Regions from separate parts of the Massilia phyllosphaerae genome, predicted to be linked through region 1. Evidence: predicted binding sites of a transcription regulator. Region 1 holds the regulator's gene; each other region holds the start of a gene.
What was found. Region 1 encodes sigma-54, which starts transcription at its own class of promoters, with help from an activator protein. Its sites were predicted from a motif close to TGGCANGNAANCTGCTTT; they were not measured.

Region 1 (4,701 bases):
CGGCGCCAGCGTGCCGGGCAAGGGCCGCGGCACCATGATCTACCAGCCGCTGCGCAAGACCGCGGCCACCGCCGCGGCCGCGCCGGCGCCGGCCGCGGCACGCTGATATCTACAAGGATCTGCATCCAATGAAAAAAACAATCGCCGTCGTCGCGCTGTCGCTGGCGGCCCTGAACGCCGCGGCCGAGCGCGCGGATGCGCAAAAGCAGGCCGCCATCGAGTTCGACCAGGCCCACATCGACGAAGTCACCCAGATCCGCACCCTGACCGGCCGGGTGGTGCTCACGCGCGGCACCCTGACGGTCAAGTCGGACAAGGCGGTGCTCAAGGAATCGCCCGAAGGCTACATGGTCCTGACCCTGACGGCGGCGCCGGGCAAGGTCGCCAGCTTCCGCCAGAAGCGCGACGGCGGCCCCAACCTGTGGGTCGAGGGCCAGGCCCAGCGCATCGAATACGACGAGCGCACCGAACTCGTGAAGCTGTTTTCTGACGCCACCGTCCGCCAGCTCGAGAACGGCCGCCTGTCGAGCGAGGTGAACGGCGCCTTCATCTCCTACGACAACCGCACCGAACAGGCGAACGTCGGCGGCAACGCCGGTGGCCAGAGCACGCCGGGACAGGGCCGCAACACGCTGATCCTGGCACCGCGCCGCGGCGCCGCGGCCGCACCGGCCACCACCCCGGCGCCGGCCGCGGGCAATGCGGCAGAGTCGTCTTCGTCTTCAGGAAAGCAATAATGGAATTACGCGCAGAAGCCACCGCCATCCAGGCCGGCAGCAGCACCCTTACCGCCAAGGGCCTCCAGAAAAGCTACGGCAAGCGCCTGGTGGTCCGCGACGTCTCGCTGCAGGTCGCCTGCGGCGAAGTGGTCGGCCTGCTGGGGCCGAACGGCGCCGGCAAGACCACCTCGTTCTACATGATCGTCGGCCTGGTGCCCTCGGACGCCGGCAGCATCGACATCAACGGCAACGACGTCACCGGCCTGCCGATCCACCGCCGCGCCTTGCTCGGCCTGTCCTACCTGCCGCAGGAAGCCTCGGTGTTCCGCAAGCTGACGGTCGAGGAAAACATCCGCGCCGTGCTGGAACTGCAGCGCGAGAACGGCAAGGCCTTGTCCAAGGCGCGCATCACCGAGCGCCTGAACGAACTGCTGGCCGAACTGCAGATCGAGAAGCTGCGCGAGAACCCGGCGCTGTCGCTGTCGGGCGGCGAGCGGCGCCGCGTCGAGATCGCGCGCGCGCTGGCGACCAACCCGCGCTTCGTGCTGCTCGACGAACCGTTCGCCGGCGTCGATCCGATCGCGGTGATCGAGATCCAGCGCATCGTGCGCTTCCTGAAGGAGCGCGGCATCGGCGTCCTGATCACGGACCACAACGTGCGCGAGACGCTCGGTATCTGCGACCGCGCTTACATCATCAACCAGGGCGCGGTGCTCGCATCCGGACGCCCCGACGATATCATCGCCAATGAATCGGTCCGCCGCGTCTACCTGGGTGAACATTTCCGGATGTAGTCATGAAACAGACGCTGCAACTCAAGACATCACAGCACCTTGCACTGACCCCGCAGCTGCAGCAGTCGATCCGGCTGCTGCAGCTGTCCACCCTCGAACTGCACCAGGAGATCGAGCAGGTCCTGAGCGATAACCCGCTGCTCGAGCGGCTCGACGATCCGCTCGACCGTTCGGTACGCCTGCTGGCCGACGGCGCCATCAACCACAATGCCGCCACGCCGGGCGAGGCTCCGGCGCCAGGCCAGACCGCGAATGGGGAAGAGGGCAACGGCAGCGGCAGCGGCAGCGGCAGCGAAGGCGACGCGCCGGAAGGCGGCGCAGAAGACGGGGGCGGCGGCGACGGCGATGGCGGCGACTGGGGCGAGCCCGGCCGCGGCAGCGGCGGCGACGACGAAGATGGCCGCCCGCAGCTGGAAGCCAGCCCGGTCACCCTGCGCGAACACTTGATGGAACAGGTGCGCATGACCTGCAGCGCGGCGCGCGACTGTGCGCTGGTCGAGCTGGTGGTCGACGCGCTCGACGACAACGGCTACCTCGAAGAAGCGCTGGACGACATCTACGCGCGCCTGCCGGAAGAGCTGGAAATCGAATTCGACGAGCTGCGCACCGCGCTGGCGATGGTGCAGAGCATGGACCCGCCGGGCGTGGGGGCGCGCAGCGCGGCCGAGTGCCTGGCGCTGCAGATCCGCCGCATGCCGGGCGTGCCGCTGGTCACGCGGCGCATGGCGCTGACCATCGTCGAAAAGTATCTCACCTGGTTCGCGCAGCGCGAATTCAACAAGCTGAAAAAAGCGCTCGACTGCGACGACGAAGACTTGCGCGAAGCCCAGGCCGTCATCCGCCAGTGCAATCCGCACCCGGGCGCGGCCTTCGCTTCCGACGTGTCGGACTATGTGGTGCCGGACGTGATCGTGCGCCGCGCCAAGGACGGCTGGAGCGTGCAGCTGAACCCCGAAGTGATGCCGCGCCTGCGCGTCAACACCCTGTACGCGCAGGCGCTCAAGCAGGGCAAATCGGAGACCCAGCTGGGCGCGCAACTGCAGGAAGCGAAGTGGCTCATCAAGAACATGCGCCAGCGTTTCGACACCATCCTGCGCGTGGCCCAGGCCATCGTCGACCGCCAGCGCAACTTCTTCTCGCACGGCGCGGTTGCCATGCGGCCCCTTGTTTTACGCGAGATAGCTGATACACTAGGTCTACACGAGAGCACAATCTCTCGCGTAACAACGCAGAAATACATGCTGACACCGCACGGCATGTTCGAGCTGAAGTACTTTTTTGGGAGCCACGTGGCGACCGAAGCAGGGGGCGAAGCCTCCTCGACGGCGATTCGTGCGCTCATCGTGCAACTCACAGGAGCCGAAGACCCCAAGAATCCATTATCCGATAGCAAGATCGCGGAAATGCTGGGGGAACAGGGAATGGTCATTGCGCGCCGTACGGTCGCAAAGTATCGCGAAGCGTTAAAAATCCCGCCCGTCAGCCTCCGCAAATCTCTGTAACAGCAGCTGTCCGCTGCGCGCACTTTTTATCAGCGTTCGGACAGCCGCGCATTTTCAGGAGGAGTGTGTATGAATCTCACCATCAGTGGTCATCATCTCGATGTCACCCCGGCCATCCGTGAATACGTGCAGAACAAGCTGGAACGCATTACCCGCCATTTCGATCAAGTGATCGACTCCCACGTCATCCTCTGCATCGACAATCTTACCCAGAAAGACAAACGCCAGAAGGCCGAGATCAACCTGCGTGTTGCCGGCAAGATCCTCCATATCACGAGCGCCGCGCATGACCTGTATGCCGCGATCGACATGTTGATGGACCGCCTCGACCGCCAGGTCGTCAAATACAAACAGATGCTGCAAAATCACAGTCACACCGCGCTCAAGCGCCTGACTGAAGAAGGAGGAGACGAGGCTCCGGCCACGGCATAGACTGCCGGCTGAAGCACCGTAGACTAAGGGCGCATGGGGCGCCCTTTTTGCTTCTTGGCGCGCTCTGCACGTTACAATGTTATTTTAAAATCCATAAAAAATAACATGAGTGACACCGTGGAGACCCGGATCGCCAATGGCACCGGCATCATTACCCTGAACCGGCCGAAAGCCCTGAATTCGCTGTCGCTCGACATGGTGCGGGCATTGACCGACGCGCTGCTGGCCTGGCGCGACGAACCTGCCGTGGCGGCGGTGCTCATCCGCAGCAGCAGCGAAAAAGCCCTGTGCGCCGGCGGCGACATCCGCTTCTTTCACCAGGTCGGGCAGCTTCCGCCGCAGGGCGGCAGCGCGCTGCTCGAGGATTTCTTCACCGAAGAATACGCGCTGAATCACCTGATTCATTTCTATCCGAAACCGTATATTGCGCTGATGGACGGCGTGGTGATGGGCGGCGGCATGGGCATTTCCCAGGGCGGCCCGGAGTGCGCGCTGCGCATCGTGACCGAGCGCACGAAAATGGCGATGCCCGAAGTAAACATCGGCATGTTCCCCGATGTCGGCGGCAGCCATTTCCTGTCGCACGCGCCGGGGCGGCTGGGCTGGTACCTCGGCCTGACCGGCGCCACCATCGGCGCCGCCGACGCGCTCTACGTGGGTCTGGCCGACGTGTTCGTCCCGTCGGCGCAGCTGCCGGCCCTGGATGCGCTGCTGGCGTCGACGCCCGGCGCCGATGTGCCCGCTGCGATCCGCGCCTTTGCCGCACCGTTCGCCGGCCAGGCCGGCAGCAGCGAACTGCAGGCGCAGCGCGACCTGATCGACCGCTGCTTCGGCGCCGCCTCGGTGGCGGACACCATGGCTGCACTCGAACGGGAAACCGACCCGTTCGCGCACAAGGCGCTGGGCGCGATGCGCCAGCGCTCGCCGCTGATGATGTGCGTGACTGCCGAACTGCTGGTGCGCGGCGCTTCGCTCGGCGTGGCCGATTGCCTGCGCCTGGAACGCGCGCTGGTGCGCCGCACCTTCGAGCATGGCGAGATCCTGGAAGGCGTGCGCGCCCTCGTCATCGACAAGGACAATGCGCCACGGTGGAATCCGCCGGCGCTGGCGCAGGTCACGCCCGGGATGGTGGCGGACTTCTTCGCGCCGGTGTGGCCGGCGCATGCCCATCCGCTGCGCCATCTCGACTAGCGCCGTGGACTCCACCTTACTTCAGCCGCCGGCCGGCTGGCGCGCACGCCTGCAGGGCTACCG
Region 2 (4,701 bases), on a different contig from region 1:
GGTCACTTAAATGGCTGAGTTTTGAACGGCTGCTTTGGGTCGGGTGCTGCCGCTCGTGACCGTTCGTGACTTTTCTGCTTCGGCAACCTGCTATGCTGAGCTGAACGGCCGAGGTCGGCCAAGAGCGGTCGCCCGCTACCAAGTGCTGTCTCGTGTAAAGGTTTGGGATGAGAGATCAATTCTGGCTAACGTTCATCGGTGTGATGGCACTGTTTGTTGGCTTATGGAAGGCGTTTCAACCGACATGGTGGGTCCATCTTCGCCGTCGTCACCCTTGGTATGACAAGGTGGATTTATACGCTTTTCTATACAAGAGTAACCGGGCAAAAAAAAGACTGTGCGCCTCAATGGATATGCGCTCACTGTCACCGGCGCAGCCCTGCTGATCTTTGTTATCCAACACTTTTAAAGCGCGAGTTCAGCCATCTGCAAGGTCCGGTTTGGGTCGGAAGCAGCCGTAGCACAAGGCGTGCAAGCGACCAAGAGCGGCCCAAAAACGTATACAAGGATTGTGCAATGCCCCAACTCTTTGAGCAGGACCGTCTGGACGTCTGGCACGACGGCTCTGCAGTGTGCGTTATCGCCGTCGGTTCGCATGGAGATCCATTAGATCTTTCCGAAAGCGAAGTCGAAGTCCTGATTGTGAAGTTGCAGGAATCGCTCGAAAAAGCGCGCTCTTAAACCTGCGGCCTAGACGTCTGCAATGGGTCGTTTCGGGCCGGTCGTGACCGTTGGTGACTGTTCCGCTTTGGCAACCTGCTATGCTTGCTTGACCGGCCGAGATCAGCCAAGACAGTGCGTTTAGGAATCGCGATGATTATGACGAACAGCAAAAAGCAGGAATACTGCCTGATCTGCGGACGTTTACTCGACAGTCCGGCAGATCCGCTTTCAGGCAATTGTGGTGGAGATTGCTGGGGCTGCGTAGGCGCTATCGAGCCAGAAATGGGATGTGAAGAATCGCTCGCCTACGTGCGCAAAGAATACGAGGCAGGACTTCGGCCCGGCTGGATCGATCCGTTCAAGCGCTGATCTAGCAGTTTCGTTACGTCCGCTTCGGGTCGGCTGCAGACATACCCATGGATCCGCAACCGGTAGAAGTGGATGAAGCATCGACACATCATCACTTGTTGAATAAATCAAATGCGAATAACAGCCCATGCACGTACGTGAGGCATAAGGACTGGCGCACCAGTCCTTGCAATCGCCAAACCGCTTTACGAACGGCGGCGCGCTACGAAACCGAGACCCAGCAGGCCGAGACCAACCAGGGCCAGGGAAGCAGGCTCCGGAACGTTGGTAACGCTGACATTGTCGAGCACACCGTCCAGCGAGACCGTACTGTTACGGGTGTTGTCCATGAACTTAAGCGTTGCTTGTGTACTGTCGGCCTTGAACATGAACGTGAAGGTGTCGAGGTCACCCTTGTGGTTCGACACCGCCGCCAGAGTACTTAAGCTTGCACCGCTGGCGTTTAGCGCAAACGCATCCAGTTCCTGGCTGCCGTTGCCACCGGCCATGCCGTAACCGAAACTAACGAGGTAGGTAGCGCCGGCGACCGTATCGAAGGTCTGCATCAGCCAACCATTGGCAGGCGAGTCGCCGCTATTAAAGGTGATCATCGTCTTACCATCTTTGGCCACCGAACCTGCGCCGAAGTAGACTGGGGCGGCGGTGCTGACGTTGCCGCTGTACGTCCAGCCGGTAGTGCCGTTCTCAAAATTGCCGTTCGTGAACGGAGTCGCATGGGCGTGGGAGAGCGCGAGCGTGTTTGCCAGGACAATAGCGGCGGTAGCGAAGAGGTTTTTCATGACGATCCTTAGTTAATTATGCTGAAGTACATAAGCAATTAGTGTGCCGTAAATAAATAATCGTTGATATTCATCAACTTAAGATTTTTAAGGGCTATTTCGGTATCTCAAATGTAAAGAAATTCGACAATGCTTTTTATCCACCTTGCATATCACGCTGCGAACGCAGCACCGGATCTTCAAGTCCATTAAGACAAGTGAGAAAGCGGGAAACATGAGACAGTCTGCTGCACGTGCATCAACTTCACGCAGTTGCGAGGCAACAGACTAATCACCGCAAGCAATCGACTAGACCTTTCGAATTTACTGTAATCACATTGCCTGTTGAAGACCATGTCGTGCAATTTAGGCGAACGCAAAGTCCGCTTTGGGTCGAAAGCGGAAGTACACAGGCATAGTTGGCAGCTAGTTCGACCTCGGTGTTCCCGAACGGACTGATGCCATGGTCCAGGCATCTCTCCCCGATGACCTTTGGTCGTTTGTAGCAGCTTATCTTCCGACCCATTGCAAATCCCCCAAAGGCAGCCGACCACATTTGCACGATCGCGCGACTCCACTACCCGGTTTCACTCGTGACTACTTGGTTCGCATCCTTCCAAGGCGCCTCCGGGTCGCATTTGGCGATCTACCATTGAACGGCTGACAAAGCCTGCCGGTGTACATCAGCGCCTACACGGTGTAGACAAAAGTGGCACTTCACGAAGTTCCAAATTAGCCCGCTGACAGGAATCTACGGGCGACGATCATGGATTGGCGAGCAATGACCTTGGGCCCAAACCTAGCTCGCCGGTTTATGACGTGTTTATGCCGCTAGACGACATAAACGCTTTCGCAGATTATGTTCCCACTTACTGAACGGGGAACAAAATGGGACGACCATCATTCGCAATCGATCACACCCGGCTCCGCGCCCTGCGCGAGGAAAAGGGACTAACCCAGGCGGCGCTTGCCTTGAAGATCGCTCAACAGTTGGACAAGCCCGAGACCGAGTCTCTTGTCCGCGACTATCAACGTATTGAAGAAACTGGACAGATTAGCATCAGCTATGCGACAGCACTTGCAAAGGTTCTTGGCGTGTCCGTTCCGCTGTTGCAAGGCCTCGAACAGCCGGATCCGAATGCCTACCTGATGCACATGCAAGCCCTCTTGGCGCAGCAATTGGACACTGGAGAGAACCTTGCCCTACGCGAGCTGTTGGCCCGTCATGCCAAGGACAATGAGGTAAACGCTCTACAATACCTTGCCGAGGACATTGCAGAACATATCGAGCAGGTACAACTTGTCAGAAACCCGACCACGGTTGCCGACCTAGTCAACCTGACCCATCTGTCCGAAAGCGATCTCCTGGCACCGGCAAATGTCAGAGGCTTTTGGTTCCTGTCGGTGAAGTCTCGCATCATGAATTGTTCCGAGGTGGTCGACGGCGTGTCTTCCCTGAACTACCGGGTCGGTGAAGTCATGCAGGCCTATCTGAGCAGTCACAGAAACGACAGCACTGTACGCATGTGGTACGACAGACCATGGGTCCGTATCGAAATCTGTCGGCCACGAACACGCGACCGGATGCTTGTCGATTTTACACGCTGTCAACCGGATGCTACAGGTTTGCGCTGGACCGCCCCCTCGTGGCGCGATGAGTTTTTTCTGGAACTGAGCCTCAATTCCCATGCTTTCGCGAATGCGGACGTCGTAACAGATTTCACCGGCAGGACGGCACCAGCCGACTATGGACGCTTGCGGCTGGTCGTTGATGAGCACGACCGCAACCACGGAAAGCCGCTTCGTCGCATGGTGGTAGATGGCGGCATCGGCGATATGCCGGAGAGCGTCAAGAAGAATTTTGCACGGGAGTCATCGACACGAGTCCTGTTCATGAACTGGCTTACCAACGACCTCAGGACGGCGCTCATGCCCCATCTCGTCACAGAGCACACGTCGGGGTGGCACGTAAGGGTCAACGGATGTGCCGTCGACATAAGCCGGAGGGACGCCCGCAACAGAGGCATCATTTATGCAGACCTGCGCTACCGGATCGTGTTGGCCGAGGAAACCGGCACGGATGAATTCAGCACAGTGCCTGTACGCGAAAAGGATCTCGACGAACTCCGACAGCACATTGAGGACTGGCTACGTGCCGGTGACACTGCTTCGACTTGCGCGGATGAGCGGCCGACCTTCGCGACCATCTGACACGGTACACCCCGGGCCGTGCAACTTCAAGCCGGGGATTTCAAGGAGAGAAAATCATGACTGTACTCGACAACGCACCAAGCAAGACCGGTAATCCATCCGGCGGTGGCCGAGGCAACAACCCGGCGAAAGGCAAGTAAGTCAGAGTGCGGGGCCGTACGCCCGTTGTATGCGGCCCCACATCGGATACTCATAGGCACAGTTACTATTCTTTTTTTCGGATCAGGTACCAGAAATGGGCACAATGCAAAATTACGTCGAACCGCGCGTTGCCGTGTTTGTTGACTGCGACAATACCAGTCCAGACATTCTGGATTATGCGTTAAAAATCGCTTCGCAGTTTGGCCGCATCGTGCTTCGTCGTGGGTACGGTAACCACACCACACTGGCAAAGACTTGGCAGCAAGCGTTAGTCGAGAAGGCCTTCACACCATGTCTGCAGTTCCAGTATGCTGCTGGTAAAAACACGTCTGACATTGCTCTCGGACTAGATGCACTTGAGGCAATGTTTGACGGTCGTATTGACCGGTTCTGCCTTGTCACCAGCGATTCGGACTTTGCCTATCTATGCCGCAAACTGCGTGAACGTGGCGCGACGGTATCCATTATCGGCGAAGCGAAAACGCCAGCGGCGCTGAGAAACGCCAGTGATCAATTCTTCGAATGGGCGCACGAAGCTGGGGAACCGGAAAACCAGCAT
Region 3 (4,701 bases), on a different contig from region 1:
CGGCGCCCGTATGCGTGGTGAGTACCTGCTCAGCCGGACAGCGCCTGCCACACCATCCACATGTTGGCGGCGGAAATCACCACGAACAGGCACCAGGCCAGGCTCGACGTCCACCAGGCGTTCACGAAGCGTCCCATCAGGTCGCTGCGGCCGGTCAGGCGGATCAGCGGGTACATGGCGAACGGCAGCTGCATGCTGAGCACGACCTGGCTGCCGACCAGCATCTTGCCGATCGCGTGGTCGCCCAGCGTCAGCACGCCGACCATGGCTGGCGCCAGCGCCAGGGCGCGCGTGATCAGGCGCCGTTGCCAGCACGGGATCTTCATCTTGAGGAAGCCTTCCATGATCACCTGGCCGGCGATGGTACCGGTGAAGGTCGAGCTTTGCCCGGACGCCAGCAGCGCCAGGCCGAACAGGATGGCGGCCATGGCGGTGCCGGCCACCGGCGCCAGCAGGTAATAGGCCTGGTCGATGTCCATCACGTTGCCCCCGCCGGGTTTATGAAAAGCGGCAGCGGCCAGCACCAGGATGGCGCCGTTGATGAACAGCGCCAGGATCAGCGACACGACGGTGTCGATGCGCGACATCCCGATCGCTTCGGCCAGGCGCCCTTCCCGGCCTTGCATGCCGAGCGAGGCGACGCGGGTCTGCACCACCGACGAATGCAGGTACAGGTTGTGCGGCATCACGGTCGCGCCCAGGATGCCGATGGCGAGGTAGAGCGCGTCGCGGTCGGCGATTTTTTCGAGCGAGGGCACCAGGCCGGCCGCGACCGCGTGCCAGTCGGGCGAGACCAGCGCCAGTTCCGCGAACAGGCAGATGGCGATGGTGGCGATCAGCGCCAGGATGATGGCTTCCAGCTGGCGGAAGCCCTTGCCCTTGAGCGCCAGGATCAGCAGGGTGTCGAGCGCGGTGAGCGCCACCCCGGTCGGCAGCGATACCCCGAGCAGCAGGTGGAAGGCGAGCGCGCAGCCGAGCACCTCGGCCAGGTCGCAGGCGATGATCGAGAGTTCCGCGAACAGCCACAGTGCCTTGGCCGACAGCGGCGAATATTGCTCGCGGCAGTGCACGGCCAGGTCCTTGCCGGTGACGATGCCGAGCCGCATGCTGAGGCATTGCAGCACGATTGCCGCCAGGCTCGACAGCACCACCACGAACAGCAATTGGTAGCCGAACTGGGAGCCGCCCTGGATGGCCGTCGCCCAATTGCCCGGATCCATGTAGCCGACCGACACCATCAGGCCGGGGCCGGCGTAGCGGATGACTTTCTTCCAGAACGGGTCGCTCTCGGGAACCGTGACGGTGCCGGAGACTTCGGAGGGACAGAACGGGGCGGTGGCGGTGGTGGGTAGCTTGAACATGGGGTTTGCGCAGTCGGATCAACCGATTCTAGCGCAAACCCTTGGTTTAGATGAGTCCGCTCGGACCCGCTTCTTCAAGCCGTTTTATTGCCCAGCACCTGCATGCGTGTACGCAGACGGCGGATCTCGTCGGCCATGTCGACCACCAGGGCCGCCAGGTCTTCGTTGGCGTCGAAATCGCGTTCGATGCGCACTAAGCGGCGCGCGCGCATCAGGTCGATGCTGCGGAAGCGCAGGGCAGTCACTTGCACTTCGGCCTGGCTGCCGAGCACGCCGGCGTGCACGTGGCGCACCACCCAGTCCGGTTCCACATCGCAGGCGCGTGCCAGTTCCTCGAGCGTCAGGGCGACCTCGTCCAGCAGCACGCCACTCAGGCTTTGCTGAATCACCATCTCATGCTCCTATGCGTTCACGGGGATTGAAGGCCAGGTCGCGCGCCATCGCCTCGTACAGCTCGCGCGCACGGTCGCTGCTGGCAGGCGGCAGCACCACGTCCAGGATCAGGTACAGGTCGCCCGGCTGCGCCGCCGGGATGCCGCGGCCCTTCAGGCGCAGCTTGCGACCGCTCTGTGAACCGGGCGGCACCGTCACCTCGACCGGGCCGGACGGCGTCGGCACCGAGATACTGGCGCCGAGGGCGGCTTCCCACGGCGCCACCGGCACGTTCTCGTAGACGTTGGTGCCTTCGAGGCGGTAGCGCGCATCCGGGTTCAGCTGCACTTCGAGGTAGATGTCGCCGGCCGGCCCGCCTTTGACCCCGGGATGGCCCTGCCCCTTCATGCGCAGCTGCTGGCCCGGGGTGATGCCCTTCGGGATAGTGATGCTGAGGGTCTTGTCGCGGGTGACGGTACGGCCCGACGCATCCTGTTCGGGCACGCGCAGGGTCACCGTGCGGGTGGCACCCTGGTAGGCGTCGCGCAGGTCGATGGCAATGGCGGCATGGATGTCCTCGCCGGCCATACGGAAGCCGCCGCCACCCATGCCGCCCATGCCGGCTCCACCCGTACGGCCACGGCGGCCGACATGGGCGAACAGGTCGGCAAAGAAATCGTTGCCTTCGGCGCCGTTGAAATCGAATTGCGAACCCCAGTCCGGCGGCGGCCGGAATTCCTGGCCGGGCCGGTACCCACGGCCGAGTTCGTCATAGGCGGCGCGCTTCTCGGCGTCGCCCAGCACGTCGTAGGCTTCGTTGATTTCCTTGGTCTTGGCGTCGGCATCCTTGTGCTTGCTGACGTCGGGGTGGTATTGCCGCACCAGCTTGCGATACGCCTTCTTGATCTCGTCGGCGGACGCGGTGCGTTCCACGCCGAGTACTTTGTAGTAGTCCTTGTATTCCACGAGCTTGCTCCTGGATCAATTCAATCGGGTTGGATGGTTCACTGGAGTGGCATATGAGGTTCGCAAGCTTGCTTTTCAACTAAACACGATCTCGGAAGAATGGTGTAGCACAAGGCTTTGGGAATCGTAAAAAAGTTTATGAAAGGACCGATTTAATTCCTTGATTTAATAATGTTAGTTGTCGGGAAATAATAATAGAGGCGGGGTATGCGTACGAAAAATAATCCTTACCCGATTTGGGAATTAAAGTGCCGATATTTTTTACACTCATCAATAACTAAAGTTAATCTTTATTAACTTTTCCAAATGGAATCAATGATCTAAATTAATGTGGTTTTTTGGCACGGTACTTGCATACACGAAGGGCTCAAACAACTAGGGAGGTTTTGATGAAGCTGAGTTCCGTTGCAAAAGCAATCGCCAGTCTGTCGTTCTTTGCATGCACTTCGCTGTTTGCCGCACCTTTGACCGTGGATATCACCGGTGTCCAGAGCGTCGGTGAAATTGGTGATCCGGGTAATACGGTGCTGACCTACAATGTCGGTGCCAATGCGACCATCACCGCCATTACCTATTCTGTCAACGTGACGGCTTTCACGCCGAGCTGGCTGTCGGAAATCGGCCTGGCATTCACCGATTCCGACTTCTTCGAGGGCGTTATCTTCAATCCGGGCACGGGTGACGATTTTGCGGGCACGGCGACGTATTCGGACTCGGCCGACCTGGCAGCCCTGGGCCTGTCCTTCAACGTCGGCGCCGACGGCATCCTGCGCCTGGAGTTCTACGAAGATTTCGACGACTCCCAGGTCGATCCGGACGGCCGCTGGAACTTCGGCACCATCACCTTCAACGTGGAAGGCGGCACCGTGCTGCCGCCGGTCGATCCGGGCACCCCGGGCGGCGAGGTGCCGGAACCGGCAAGCGCACTGCTGATCGGCGCCGGCCTGGCAGCGCTGGGTTACCGCCGCCGCCGCGCCGCCAAGCAGGCGCACTGATCCGCGCCTTGCCTGAAGCGTAGCACCTGGCCGGGGCAATACCGTCGATACGGTGTTGCCCCGGCCGTTTTTTACGGCCTGTATTAACCGGCTTCCATTGCGCCGGGTACCGTCACCCGGCCTTAGCAATTAGTCAGTACAATCCGGGGTTTCGCCAGCTGCCCCGAACCATGACGTCCACCGTATCCGCCGCCCCCGCCTCCTCCCCCGTCCGCACCGAGATCGCGACCTTGTGGCGCCTGTCGTGGCCGATGCTGGTCGGCCAGCTGGCCACGGTCGGCATGGGGGTGGCGGACGTGGCGATGACCGGGCACGTCAGCGCGGCCGAGCTGGCGGCGGTGTCGCTCGGCACCTCGGTGTGGTCGATCATCCTGGTCACCGTGATGGGCGTCATGATGGCGGTGAATTCCGTGGTCGCGCACGAGATGGGCGCCGGGCGCTTCGACAAGATCTCGCATTCGGTGCGCGAATCGCTGTGGATGGGCGCGATCGTCGGCATCGTCGGCTGCCTGGCGGCGAATGCCTGCACGCGGCTGTTCGACCACATCGGCCTCGAAGCGGCCGTGGCCGAGCGCGCCAAGATCTTCCTGCACATCATCAGCCTCGGCATGCCGGCCTTTGCCTGCTACCGCGCGCTGTACGGCTATACCACCAGCATCAACCAGACCAAGCCGATCATGGTCATCGCCATTTGCGGGCTGCTGTACAACATCGCGCTCAACTGGATGCTGGTGTTCGGCAAGTTCGGCTTGCCGAAGCTGGGCGCCCTCGGCTGCGCGGTCTCGACCGCCAGCGGCGTGTGGCTGATGCTGGCGGCGATGGTGATCTGGATCAAAATTTCTAGCGCCTATCGCATGACCTACCCGTTCACGCGCTGGGAAGGCCCGAACTGGCGCGAGATCGGCAGCATGCTGCGCCTCGGGCTGCCGATCGGCGTCACCCATTTCGCGGAAGTCAGCGCCTTCGGCATCGTCAGCCTGCTGGTGGCGCGTTTCGGCGTGGTGCAG

Region 2: the regulator sigma-54 is predicted to act here: its motif matches at 1,843-1,860, upstream of U1H99_RS12635 (PEP-CTERM sorting domain-containing protein).
Region 3: the regulator sigma-54 is predicted to act here: its motif matches at 3,039-3,056, upstream of U1H99_RS22170 (PEP-CTERM sorting domain-containing protein).

What each region holds. Positions count from the first base shown of each region.
Region 1 is NZ_JAXSQX010000008.1:236,949-241,649, reverse strand. Features, by position in the region: gene lptA (lipopolysaccharide transport periplasmic protein LptA) at 1-106, shown strand, start outside; gene lptA (lipopolysaccharide transport periplasmic protein LptA) at 129-737, shown strand; gene lptB (LPS export ABC transporter ATP-binding protein) at 737-1,513, shown strand; gene U1H99_RS26190 (RNA polymerase factor sigma-54) at 1,516-3,015, shown strand; gene hpf (ribosome hibernation-promoting factor, HPF/YfiA family) at 3,085-3,447, shown strand; gene U1H99_RS26180 (enoyl-CoA hydratase/isomerase family protein) at 3,553-4,638, shown strand; gene U1H99_RS26175 (APH(3') family aminoglycoside O-phosphotransferase) at 4,643-4,701, shown strand, end outside.
Region 2 is NZ_JAXSQX010000002.1:1,054,490-1,059,190, forward strand. Features, by position in the region: gene U1H99_RS12625 (hypothetical protein) at 517-681, shown strand; gene U1H99_RS12630 (hypothetical protein) at 814-1,032, shown strand; gene U1H99_RS12635 (PEP-CTERM sorting domain-containing protein) at 1,218-1,811, opposite strand; gene U1H99_RS12640 (helix-turn-helix domain-containing protein) at 2,679-4,001, shown strand; gene U1H99_RS12645 (NYN domain-containing protein) at 4,237-4,701, shown strand, end outside.
Region 3 is NZ_JAXSQX010000006.1:203,514-208,214, reverse strand. Features, by position in the region: gene U1H99_RS22185 (Nramp family divalent metal transporter) at 30-1,361, opposite strand; gene U1H99_RS22180 (chaperone modulator CbpM) at 1,436-1,753, opposite strand; gene U1H99_RS22175 (DnaJ C-terminal domain-containing protein) at 1,755-2,699, opposite strand; gene U1H99_RS22170 (PEP-CTERM sorting domain-containing protein) at 3,224-3,694, shown strand; gene U1H99_RS22165 (MATE family efflux transporter) at 3,865-4,701, shown strand, end outside.